Regions from separate parts of the Thermocrispum sp. genome, predicted to be linked through region 2. Evidence: riboswitches for the same ligand, from Rfam matches in the RefSeq annotation. Region 2 holds a riboswitch; the other holds the start of a gene.
What was found. Region 2 has a riboswitch for S-adenosylmethionine ahead of thrC (threonine synthase). Riboswitches for the same ligand answer to the same signal wherever they lie in the genome.
Positions count from the first base shown of each region.

Region 1: linked by a shared signal. The riboswitch ahead of CXP56_RS02925 (ATP-binding cassette domain-containing protein) and the one ahead of thrC (threonine synthase) in region 2 are both predicted to bind S-adenosylmethionine.

Region 1 is NZ_PKFA01000014.1:65,878-72,112, forward strand. Features, by position in the region: gene CXP56_RS02920 (4-(cytidine 5'-diphospho)-2-C-methyl-D-erythritol kinase) at 1-51, opposite strand, end outside; gene CXP56_RS02925 (ATP-binding cassette domain-containing protein) at 208-1,257, opposite strand; SAM riboswitch class I at 1,443-1,535, opposite strand; gene rsmA (16S rRNA (adenine(1518)-N(6)/adenine(1519)-N(6))-dimethyltransferase RsmA) at 2,055-2,900, opposite strand; gene CXP56_RS02935 (resuscitation-promoting factor) at 2,997-4,523, opposite strand; gene CXP56_RS02940 (TatD family hydrolase) at 4,750-5,580, opposite strand; gene metG (methionine--tRNA ligase) at 5,577-6,235, opposite strand, start outside.
Region 2 is NZ_PKFA01000051.1:68,005-74,239, forward strand. Features, by position in the region: gene holA (DNA polymerase III subunit delta) at 410-1,390, opposite strand; SAM riboswitch class I at 2,261-2,392, shown strand; gene thrC (threonine synthase) at 2,406-3,680, shown strand; gene CXP56_RS12090 (ComEC/Rec2 family competence protein) at 4,217-6,235, opposite strand, start outside.

The DNA.
Region 1 (6,235 bases), on a different contig from region 2:
GTGCAGGTTGATCTTCGCCGGCACTCGCACGGTGACCGGGGGAGGTACCACGGCAAGCACGAACCTCAGCCTACGCCTGCACCATCCGGCCGCCCCAGCGTGTGTCCTGCCCACGCGCCACGGGCGACAGTGCCGTGCTGACCCGTGCCGTGCTGGCCACCGATCCGCATCGCCGCGCAGCAGACACAGGCCTGCCCGGCGAAGAACTCACGCGGCGGTCTGCAGCAGCTGCTCGACCACCTCGTGACGTGCCGGGGCCGCCGGGGCCGGAGCGGTCGTGTGCACGGCGACCAGGCCGCCGTGGTCGCGAATCCACGCCAGCGCCTGGTCCGCCCGGTCGCCTTGCACGCCGATGCGGTAGCGGGCCACCGGGGTCTCGACCACGCGCGTCATGCCACCGCTGATGGTGGCGATCTGCACGTCGTTGCGGTCTGCGGCCGCGGGCAGCAGCGTGTTCACCGTGGCGTGCCCGACCAGCAGCACGTCCGCCACGGCGTCGAACTCCCGCGCCACCTGCGGGGCCGACGTCACCTTCGGCAGCAAGGCGTGGGCCGTGTAGCTGGACTGGTCGGTCAGCAGCGACAGCACCGTGCCCGCCTCAAGCAGGCGCCCGTCGGCGAGCAGCGCGACACCGTCGCACAGCTTGCGCACCACGGCCGCCTGCCTCGTCGCCAGGACCACGGTGATGCCCAGTTCGGCACGCGCCCGGTCGATGGCGGCAAGCACACCCGCGGCCTGCTCGACGTCGAGGCCTGCCGTCGGCTCGTCGATCAGCAGCACCGACGGCTGCGCGGCCAGTGCGCGGGCCAGCACCACCCGGCGCCGCTGCCCCTCGTTGAGCTCGCTCGGCGCGCTGATCGCCGCGCGACTCAGCCCCACCAGGTCCAGCAGCTCGGCGACGCGAATCCGGCGGGCGGCACCGTCCAGGCCCAGCTGCTCCAGCGGCAGCGCCACATTGCCCGCCACGGTGCGCTCCGCGCGCAACGTGTAGTCGTCGACCAAGGTGAACTGGGTCCGCAGGTCACGCAGCTTGCGGCCGGTCAGCGCACCGGTGTCCAGCTCGTCGACCAGAATCCGGCCTGCCTCCGGCGCCTCGCGCAGCGCCAGCAGCCGCAGCAACGTGGTCTTGCCCGCGCCTGCCGGGCCGAGCAACCCGAAAATCGCGCCGGACGGGATCTCGAATGTCACGTCACGCAGGGCGGACGGCGGATGTTCGCGGGAAGGGATGGTCTTGGTGATCGTGTCGATGATGATCAAGTCGGTCTCCTGAAAGCCGCGCAACCCAACGCACACCGCTTCCGCGCATGCGAAACGGATTGCGAAAAGGGAATCGAGGACGAACGGGTGGCAGGGTCGTCAGCGGCAACAAGCACAGACCGTGCGCTTGCACTGATCGACGACGCGACGCTTGGTCAGCAACAGAGACCGAAACATGCCAAACTCCTCCATCGGTCCTGGCGTTAGCACCTGCCCACCGAGGTGGGTGGTTGCTGCGACGTCATCGAGCCAGGTCTCTCGGCCGCTCGGGATGGATGCCCTTGCATTACAGCCGATGGCGTTCGTCATTGGCAACACCGGCCGATCCGTTCTTGTTCCACATCACACGGATCGCCGCGTCAGCGGACGCCGATCTTGACGCAGCGTCGCCCGATTTCCGCGGCACAACGGCCAGGTGAGTGAAGTTCGACGAGGTGATCCGATTGCACCCGGTAACAGGACGATTTCGCCTGGTCAGCGCAAAAAGCGAGCTCCGTTTCGGCGGCCGCGCCGGTAATTCAACCGAAAGTATGAGCCGCGGGTGCCCGGCGACCGAGCGATCGGCCAGCTCGTGCGCGCCCGTTCCGCACCCGCCGGCGGCAACCCTGCCCCTGCGGTCCGCACCCGCTGCCCGTGTGACCGGCCACCGTCGATACCCGCTGTCGCTGACCGGCAGGCATGCCCGCGGCCGCTGACCGGCAGGGACCGGCCCCGCGCAGGGTCGGTGCTTGCTCCTGGCGCAGCCCGACCCCGCGTCCCGACCTACCGGCCCCGCGCAGGATCGGTGCCTGTCCCGGCTACCCACGCACCGCAACCAGGCGAGCAAAATCCGCCACGGCCAGCTGCTCCCCTCGAGCAGCCGGATCGATGTCCGCGGCCCGCAGCAGCTTCTCCGCCTGCTGTGCCGACCCCGCCCATCCGGCCAGCGCGGCACGAAGTGTCTTGCGCCGCTGCGCGAAAGCCGCATCCACCACGGCGAACACCTCGTCGGCAGGCACCTGCGCGGGCGGCTCGCCGCGCTGGAAGGCCACCAGCGCCGAGTCCACGTTGGGCACTGGCCAGAACACCGCTCGCGGCACCGCAGCCACCTTCTTCGCCGTGCCGTACCAGGCCAGCTTCACGCTGGGGACGCCGTAGCTGCGACTGCCTGGTCCTGCCGCCATGCGGTCCGCCACCTCGGTCTGCACCATCACCAGCGCCGTCCGCAGCGAAGGAAGTTCGCCGAGCAGGTGCAGCACGACCGGCACCGCCACGTTGTAGGGCAGATTCGCCACCAACGCGTTCGGCGCCTCAGGGAGATCGCTCGCGGCAAGACGCAACGCGTCCGCGGTCAGCACATGCAGGCGGTCCGCTGCGCCACCGGCGCGCTCGGCGACCGTCGTGGGCAGGCGCTGCGCCAGTGCCGGGTCGACCTCCACGGCATGCACTCGCGCTCCGACTGCGAGCAGCCCAAGCGTCAGTGAACCGAGCCCCGGCCCGACCTCCAGCACCACGTCGCCGGAGCCGACGCCGGACAGCTGCACGATGCGCCGCACCGTGTTGGCGTCGTGCACGAAGTTCTGGCCGAGCTTCTTGGTCGGCCGCAGCCCGATCTCGTCGGCCAGCCTGCGGATGTCTGCCGGTCCGAGGAGCGCAACGGTCACCCGCGCAGCCTAATCGGCCGGAGGCAGCAGGCCTGCCGGGGCATCGGCACCGTACGCCGGAGAGCACGGCAGGACGCCCGGCATGCGGCCGGACGGTCAGCGCGGCAGGCCCAGCTTCGCCGAGCAGTGCGGCCAGGCGCCGTAACCACCGTTGGCGTCGCGCAGCTTGGTCGCCACCGCGATCTGCTGCTCCCGGGTGGCCTGGTGCGGGTACTCCGCGTAGGCACCGCCGCCGTAGGCGTCCCAGGTGCCCTTGTTGAACTGCAGGCCGCCGTAGTAGCCGTTGCCGGTGTTGATCGTCCAGTTGCCGCCGGATTCGCACTGGGCCAGCCGATCCCAGACGCTCGCGTCGTCGATCTTGGTGCCGACCCTGACCACCCGCTCCTTGGCTTCGCGCAGGATCTTCTTGTCGATCTCCTTGCGGGCGATCTCCACGTTGTTCTTCTTGGTCACCTTGTAGGTGACCAGGGCGAGGCCTGCCCTGCCCTCCTCGACGACCTTGGTCTTGCCCGCCTCGAGCGTGTTGTCCTTGATCTCCTTGACCGGCGGCTCGATCGGCTCCTTGACCTGGATGGTGAACGTGCCGGTGCGGGTGATGTAGACCGACGAGCCGTCTTTGAGCTTGCGGCTCAGGCCGTCCTCGACCTTGTCCTTCGGGCCGAGCTTGATGCCCTTGGCCTTGAGGAACTCCTCGACGGTGACCGCGTGCGTCTGCACGGTCTGCGGCTTCTCGCCACCGTCGACGAGCTTGATCTTCTTCAGGGTCTTGATCTCCAGGATCATGCCCTTCAACGGCACGTCGCCGTCCTGCGGCGCGGAGATCCACGCACCCTGCGCGACCAGGTTGCTCTTGCCCAGCTGCACCAGGGCGTCGCGCACCTTGGTGGCGCGCACCCAGGTCTGCTGCTGCTCACCGTCCTGGATGACCGTCAGCAGACGGCCCCGTTCCAGCTTGATGACCCCGTTGTCGCCGATCTCGGCGTGCGGGGCCAGCGACAGCGCGTCATGCGGGCCGACCTTGATGCCCGCGTCCTCCAGCACGTCGCCGACCGTGGTGCCGAACGTGCTGACGACGCGCTCTTTGCCGTCGATGTTGATCGTGACGCTCTTGTTCATCGCCAGCGCCACGCCACCGCCGGCCAGCGACATCAGCACCGCCATCACCGCGCCCTTGAGGAAGCGATGCTTCCACTTCTGGGCGGGGGTGACCTTTTGCTGCTCCGGCTGCTCGGCCGCCTGCTCCGCATCGGAAGCGGCGTCGACCTCCTCGATCGGCGGCAGCAGGGTGGTCTCGGCGTTGATCAGCCGGATCAGCTCGTCGACGTCGATGTCCAGGGTGCGCAGCATCTCGCCGGCCTGCGGGCCGAGCGTGGCGTACACGTCCTGCTCGGTGATCGACGGTTCCGGGGAGAACAGCGAGCTGTCCAGCTCACGCTCCAGCTCGGCCAGGCAAGCCGCCTCGTCGAAGCCGGCGAAGCCGGGCTTGCCGGGCTGGCTGCCGTAGTAACCGTGGCCGTACGGCTGCCCGGACTGGCCGGGCGACGGCCGCTCGGCGAGCGCTGTGCGCGACGCTACTGCGATGTTCGACGTACGCGGGCCGGGGCGCCACTCATCGTCGGTCACGGGGTACTGCCCTTTCGGGGTAAGGGTCTTGCTCAGCCGGTGCGAGCCACTCCGGGGGAAAAGCGACCCGCGCCGGTGGAGGTCACGTCGGCGTGTCCTCCGAGAGTCGTACGGTCACGGGACAATAACGGACGCAACCTCCGAGTGCAAACACCCCTCGGAGTAATAGGCGCTTTTCACACCCACTCGACTGGAGCAGTCTGCCCGAACCGACATCACACATTGTTCATCTGGCCGTGACCGAACGGAGTCGGAACACCCGCTCGGCCGCGTCCGTGGTCGCGGCGGCCAGCTCGGCCAGATCGTCCCCGCGCAGCTCGGCGAGGCCGCGCAGGGTGTAGGCGACGCAGTACGGTTCGTTGGGCCTACCTCGGAAAGGATGCGGCGTCAGGAACGGCGCGTCCGTCTCCACCACGAATTGGCCGAGCGGAGCCAGCTTCGCCGCGTCCCGGAGCGCTCCCGCGTTGCGGAAGGTCACCGGTCCGGCGAACGAGAGCACGTAGCCGGCGTCCAGACACCGGCGCGCGACATCTTCGTCACCGGAGAAGCAGTGGAAGATCACCGTTTCGGGTGGGCCTTCCTCGGCAAGGATCCGCAGCACGTCGTCGTGTGCCTCGCGGTCGTGGATCATCAGCGGCTTGCCGATCCGCTTGGCCAGGTCGATGTGCCAGCGGAACGCCTCCTGCTGGGCGCGCGGCGGCGAGAAGTCCCAGTAGTAGTCCAGGCCGGTCTCGCCGACGGCGACCACCCTCGGATGCTTGGCGAGGCGTTCGATCTCGGCCTGCTCCTTCTCCCCGAACGTGCTGGTGCGGGTCGGGTGGATGGCGACGGCCGCATACAGCCGGTCGTCCCAGGTGGCCGCCTCGACCGCCCACCGCGCCGAGGCCAGGTCGTCCGCGACGGTCACCGCGCGAGTCACCCCGGCCGCCTCGGCGCGGCCGAGCATGTCGGTCACGTCGTCGGCCGTCCTCGCCCCGCAGGCGTCCAGGTGGGTGTGTGCGTCCACGGCCGGAACGGGCAGCCGCTCCGGCAGCGGTGGGCGTTCGGTCCGGCTCACTTGATCGGCGCGAAGTCCGGCCCGGTCTCCGCCAGCTTCGGGTCGAGCTTGGCGAACAGCGGCTTGGGCTTGCTCAGCGGGCGGCCCACCTCGATCGGCCGGGACTCCCAGCGCGCCTGCTCGGCGCCGTAGTCACCGGTGATGATCGGGTTGATCTTGCCGGGCACGTCCAGGTCCTCCACCTCGCGGACCTCGGGCTGGGCCGCCCACACGCCGGTGCCGCCCAGCGCCTCGTGCACCTTCTGCGCCGCGTGCGGCAGGAACGGCGTGAGCAGGGTGTTGGCGTCCTGAACCACCTGCAGTGCGGTGTGCAGCACGGTGTCCCGTCGCTCCGGGTCGTCCCCGAGCTTCCACGGCTGCTGCTCGGACAGATACTTGTTGGCCGCCGAGACCACCCGCATCGCCTCGGAGATGCCCGCCCGGAAGCGCGAGCGGGCCAGCGCATCGCCCACGGTGTCGAACGCCGCGCGGGCCTGAGCCTTGAGCTGCTCGTCGGCCTCGGTCGGCGTGCCGGGGCGCGGGATGGCGCCGTTGTTCTTGTACGCCATGGACAGCGCCCGGTTGACCAGGTTGCCCCACTCGTTGGCCAGCTCGAAGTTCACCCGGCGGACGAACTCCTCCCAGGTGAAGTCCACGTCCTGGGTCTCCGGCCCGG
Region 2 (6,235 bases):
CGCGCACCAACCAGCCCGTACGTGCCGACCCGCTCCGGTGCGCCGACCAGCTCGTGCGCGCCGACCAACTCGAAGCACGTCGGCCAGTTCGCATCTGCAGGTCCGCAGCCAGCCAGCTCGCCGCCCGATCCCGGCCGGTGATGCTACGCATCGATCCAGGCCGGGACCTACGCATCCCCGGTCGCCGGTCTCCCCGAGCCATGCGGTTGCCCGTGGTCGCTGCCCGGCATGTCCGTCCTCGGCGGGTGGTTTTGCGTCACGCGACCGCGCCGCTGTCGGTACTCGGTCGGAAAGCGCGCGATCCACACCACGTTCCGGGCTCGACCACTGCGCCGGCAACGTCGTCCAGGCGCTGCCGTGGAGGACCGACGACGGCGCGCCACGGTCGGCCCAGTGGACCGATGGACCGTCAGCGGTTCGAACGCGCAGCAGCGATCTCCAATGCGGCGCGCTCAAGCGCATACTCGGGATCAGCGGCCGCGCCTTTCACGTCCGCGTTCAAGCGCGCGACGATCGCCATCGACTCGGCGAGTGCTTCCCGGCTCCAGCCGCGGGCCTGGCTCTGGGCGCGGCGAATCTTCCACGGCGGCATCCCCAGCTCGCCCGCCATGGAGTACGGATTGCCACGTCCGGCAGCCGAGACCCGGGCGATGGTGCGCACCGCATCGGCGATCGCGTCGGCGATGAGCACATGGGGGACGCCGATCTGCAGGGCCCACCGGAGGGATTCCAAGGCGGCTGCCCGGTCCCCCGACACGACCTTCTCCGCCACCGCGAACCCGTTGACCTCGGCCTTGCCCCGGTGGTAACGCCGCACCGCTTCCTCGGTCACGGTCCCGCCGGTGTCCGCGACCAGCTGGGAAGCGGCCATGGCGAGCTCACGCAGGTCGGAGCCGACCGCGTCGATCAACGCGGTGACGGCCGCCGCGTCGATCTTGCCTCCGGCACGGCGTATTTCGGCCTTGACGAACGCCTCCCGCTCGGCCGGCTTGGTGATCTTGGCGCACTCGGTGATCTGCGCGCCTGCCTTGCGCAACGCCGCAGGCAGCGCCTTGCCTGCCTTGGTGCCGCCGCTGTTGGAGTGCAGCACGACGAGGACGACGCCGTCGGACGGCGCTTTGGCGTAGTCGAGGATCGCCTTGCCGATCTCCTCGCTCACGCTCTGCGCCGCTTCCAGCACGACGACCCGCCCCTCACTGAACAGGGTGGAGCTGATCATCTCCAGCAGGTACGGCGCGGTCAGGTCCGCGGCCTTCAGCCGCGTGAGATCCACCGCGGGATCGACGCGCCGCGCGGCCGCCAGGGTGTCCCGCACCGCGCGCTCCACCAACAGTTCCTCGTCGCCGAGGACCACGTGCACGGCCGGAGGGTGGGAGGTGCCAGCACTCACGCGTGGAATCCTGCCACGCCGGGCCGACGTCGGCGGTCCGAGCCCGTCCGGGAGCTGACGGATAGCGGCACAGGGTCCTGTCGTCTCCGGGAACAACGGCACACCGCGGGGCAAGCCTGACTGCGCCACGGAAACGGCGACCATCAGCGGGAGCTGTTCGTGCGCCCCCCTGCTCACGAAACCGGTAGTTCCCGTGGCACGCGGCGACCGTGGAGCGGATTCCACGGCAGTCGGCGGACTTGCCGGGCGGCACCTCGCAGCAGCCGACGGCCGAGCGATCAGGCGTTTCGCGGCGGCCAGCGGCCGACACAAGCAGGTTTCCAACGGCGAGCGACGCACGAGGCGGACAGGATTCGGCAACAGCCAGGGAGCGAAGGGCAGCGATCCGCGACGGGCGCCAACGAGGCGGCCAGCGATCCGCAACAGGCGCCAGCAAGGCGGCCAGCGATCCACAACAGGCGCCGTCGCGGCCAGCGATCCGCAACAGCCAGTGGCCGGCACGACCAGGCCTTCGCGACCGGCGACGAGCGAGCCGGTCCCGTCACTGTCGACGCGCGAGGTCGACAACTCACCGTGTCAGCTGGACGCATGGAGGAACGAACTGCCGCAGCAATCTGCTGGCAAGCGGGTGCGGGTTTCGGCAGGCAGCCGAGCCGGTGAGTGTGGAGCGGATTCCTGCGGCAGCAGTAGCCGAGCGCGATGCGCCCCTCGCACGCAAGAGCCGGCAGGCACGTCCAGCCGGTCGCGTGATCTCGATCTCCGGATCTGAGACGAACTGGCGGCTCGTCCCGGCCGTGCCGTAGGGTGAGCCGAGGATGCCAGTCGGCTGTCCACCGAAGCTGCGGGGCGACCTGCAGGACAACTGAACAACGCTCATCAAGAGGGGCAGAGGGACCGGCCCTGTGAAGCCCCGGCAACCGGCGTCAGCCAGTCATCTCGGATCCGCGAGGTAGCTGACGAGCACGGTGCCAATTCCGGCCCATTCCGTGGGAAAGATGAGGAGAGGAACCTCGCGATGACTGCAACTTTTGGTGCCCCGTCCACCGTGCGCTCCGGCAAGTCCGTCGATCTCGGCCCGGCCGTCGAGCTGGTGTCCAAGGAAGAGGGGCACCGCCAGCCGCTGGCACCGGAGTTCGTCTCCAGTGAGGACTTCTCGCCGCTGGAGGTCGCCTACGACTTCGGCCGGATCACCCGCGAGCAGATCGAAGCGGGCCCGCGCAACATCTGGCGCTACAAGAACCTGCTGCCCGTGCCGAGCAACGTCGAGGAGTTCCCCAACACCGAGCCGGGCTGTACCAAGCTGATCCGCGCCGACCGGCTGGCCAAGGCGCTCGGGGTCCGGCGGCTGTGGATCAAGGACGACACCGGGAACCCCACGCACTCGTTCAAGGACCGCGTCGTGGCGGTCGCGCTCGCCGCGGCCCGCGAGTTCGGCTTCTCGGTGCTCGCGTGCCCGTCGACCGGCAACCTGGCGAACGCCGTCGCCGCTGCGGCCGCGCGGGCCGGGTGGGACTCCGTGGTGCTGATCCCCGCCTCGCTCGAGCGCGCCAAGATCCTCACCACCGCGGTGTACGACGGCTCGCTCATCGCGGTGGACGGCACGTACGACGACGTCAACCGACTGGCCACCGAGCTGGCCGCGGAGAACGAGTCGTGGGCCTTCGTCAACGTCAACGTGCGGCCGTACTACTCGGAGGGCTCGAAGACCCTCGCGTTCGAGGTCGCCGAGCAGCTCGGGTGGCGTATCCCGCCGCAAATCGTCGTACCGGTCGCCTCCGGGTCGCAGCTGACCAAGGTGGACAAGGGCTTCCGGGAGCTGGGCGAGGTGGGTTTGGTCGAACCGACGCCGTACAAAGTGTTCGGGGCGCAAGCCAGCGGCTGCGCACCGGTGTCCAACGCCTTCAAGCAGGGCTATGACGTGGTGCAGCCGGTCAAACCGAACACCATTGCCCGTTCCCTGGCCATCGGGAACCCGGCCGACGGCCCGTACGTGCTCGACGTGGTGCGGCGGACCGGCGGCGCCGTCGAGGACGTCACCGACGAGGAAGTCGTCGAGGGCATTCGCCTGCTCGCACGCACTGAAGGGGTGTTCGCCGAGACCGCGGGCGGGGTCACCGTCGCGACCGCGAAGAAGCTCATCGACACGGGCAAGATCGACCCGGACGAGGAGATCGTCCTGCTGATCACCGGCGACGGCCTGAAGACGCTCGACGCCGTGCAGGATCACGTCGGCCCCAAGGCGACGGTCGAGCCCACGGTCGACGCCGTCCGCGCGGCCCTGGCCAAGTAGGCGAGCCGGCGAGAGTCACCGGCGGGGGGGCTCAGCGGTCCGATCAGCTGCCGCGGCGCGGGCCGGCTTCGACGGCGGGGCTGACCTCAGCGGTGCACCTCTCCGAGCAGCGGGCTTGTCGCGCAGCGCGATTCGGCTCGGCCGTGCCCGCCCTTCCCAGCTGGAGGAGATCGCACCACCGGTGCTGGTCAGCCCAGCGGTACCAGTCGGCCCAGCGACAACGGCCGACGCTCCTGGTGCTGGTCGGTCCTAGCAGCGCACATCTCCTAGCGGCCGGGCTTCTGGCGCATCCCGCTTCGGCTCAGCAGCAGGCTTCCCTTCCCACCGCATCCCGGCCCGAACACACGCTGTACCGGCCGGGTGCGCGTGGGCCGTCGCCGCCAGGCGGAGCGAGCGGGAGATCGCTCCAGCGGTGCTGGCCGGCCTAGCCGTGCTGATTGGCGCCCTGGCGGTAAGCATCTCCTTGGGTGCCGGGCTTCTCACGCAGCGCGACTCAGCTCAAGCGTGCGCGCCTATCCCCGCTGGAGGAGATCGCTTCAGCGGTCCGGGCGGACCCAGTAGTCCCGGACAGCCCCAGCGGCTATGGCCAGCACGGTGCAGGGGCCCACGCTGCAGGGGCCACCTGATCCGTTTGGACCGTTTGCGCAGCAGGTCTCGGCCTGAGCCGTGTGCGGCCGTTCCAGCTCACCGCACTGCCTGCGGCAGCCGGATCGCTCGCGGCAGCCGGATCGCCTCGAACGTGGCCGGCCCACCGGTGCTGGCGGTCTCAGCGGTTGTGGCCGCGCTCGCGGACATGCGGCCGGCCTTTCCTGGCGACGCGGATCCTCGTCCCTCCGGCTTCGGCCGTGGCATACGGCGCACCTCGGCGCTCGCTGGTAACCGTGCCCAGCAGCCGTGTCGTGCACACCAATCGGCAGACCACGGCCCGGGGAAGGCTGTGCGCGTTCGCCGTGGACCGACAGGGCTCCGTTCGGTCCCGGTGCGACGGCGACGTCACCGCTGACGTCTGTCCGGGCAACGAGCACACCGGCCGACCGCAGCGCCTTGACCAGCATCGGACTCGGATGGCCGTACCGGTTGTCCGCGCCGACGCTGATGATCGCCACTCGCGGAGCCACCGCGGCCAGGAAGTCCGGCAACGTGTAGCGCGATCCGTGATGCGGAACCTTCAGCACGTCCGCCCGCAGGTCCACCCCTGCAGCAAGCAGGCCTGCCTGCGCAGCCTGCTCGATGTCTCCGGTGAGCAGCACACGGCCCACCGGTGTCGTGGCCCGCAGGACCACCGATGCGTTGTTGATCACCGTTCCTTCCTCTCCGCCTCTCCCGTCGTCCCCACCCTTCGGGAGGTGACGCGGGCCGAGGACGTCCACGGTCAGCTGCGGCCATCGCAGCTGCTCCCCTGCCCGCAGCCGCAGCAACGGCAGCCGTCGGCGGTCGGCGATCTGCTGCACCTCGCGCCACGCCCAGCCCGGAGATCGACCGTCACCGACGGCCACCCCACCGACCGAGCGTCCCTCCACCACTGCAGCCAGACCTCCGACATGGTCGGCATGCAGGTGGCTGAGCAGCACGACCGGTACCGTCGCGATCCCCAGCTGGTCGAGGCAGTCGTCGATGTGACCGAGCTCCGTGCCGGTGTCCACGACGACGGCCTCACCTGGGCGGCCGGTGGCCAGCACCAACCCGTCGCCCTGGCCGACGTCGCACGCGACCATCACCCACCCGGGCGGCGGCCAGCCAGGTCGCCACGCCTTGGCGGGCACGACCACGACGGCGACGACCAGCACAACCGTCGTCGCGACGAGCCGCCATCGCCGACTGTGCAGCAGGACAACCACAACCCCGCAGACAGTCATCGCCAGCAGACCGCCCCACCATCCGTCCGGCCACGAGACGACCGCCCCGGGAACGGCGGCCGCGTGGCGCGCGACGACGATCAGCCACGTCATCTCAGGGCCCGCCGCATACACGAAGATCTCCGCGAGCCAGGACAGCAGCGGCGCCGTCAGCACGGCCACGAAGCCCAGCACCGTTGCCAGCGGCACCACCGGAGCGGCGAGCACGTTGGCGGCGACGGTCATCAGGCCGACTTCGCCGGTCACGCCCGCCAGGATGGGCACAGTGGCGACGAACGCCACCAGTGGGACGACGAGCCCTTCTGCGACGACCCGAGGCACCCGTCGGCGACGCAGAGCCTCCACCCATCCGGGCGCGACCAGGACCAATGCCGCTGTTGCGACAACCGACAGTGCGAAGCCCACGTTGACGGCCATCGCAGGATCCAGCAGGACGAGGAGGACCACCGCGACGCAAAGCGCGGGCACGGCCGACCCCTCACGCCCCAGGCACAACGCCATTAGCCCGACAGCGGCCATGACCCCGGCGCGCAGCACGCTCGGCTCGTACCCGACCACGATCACGAATGCGGTCAGCACGGCACCAGCTGCGATTGCCGAAGTCCGCGGCCCGAGCCGTACCGCCCGCGTCACCGCAAGCGCTGCTCCGCACACAACGACGAGGTTCGACCCCGAGACCGCTACTAGGTGCGCCAGGCC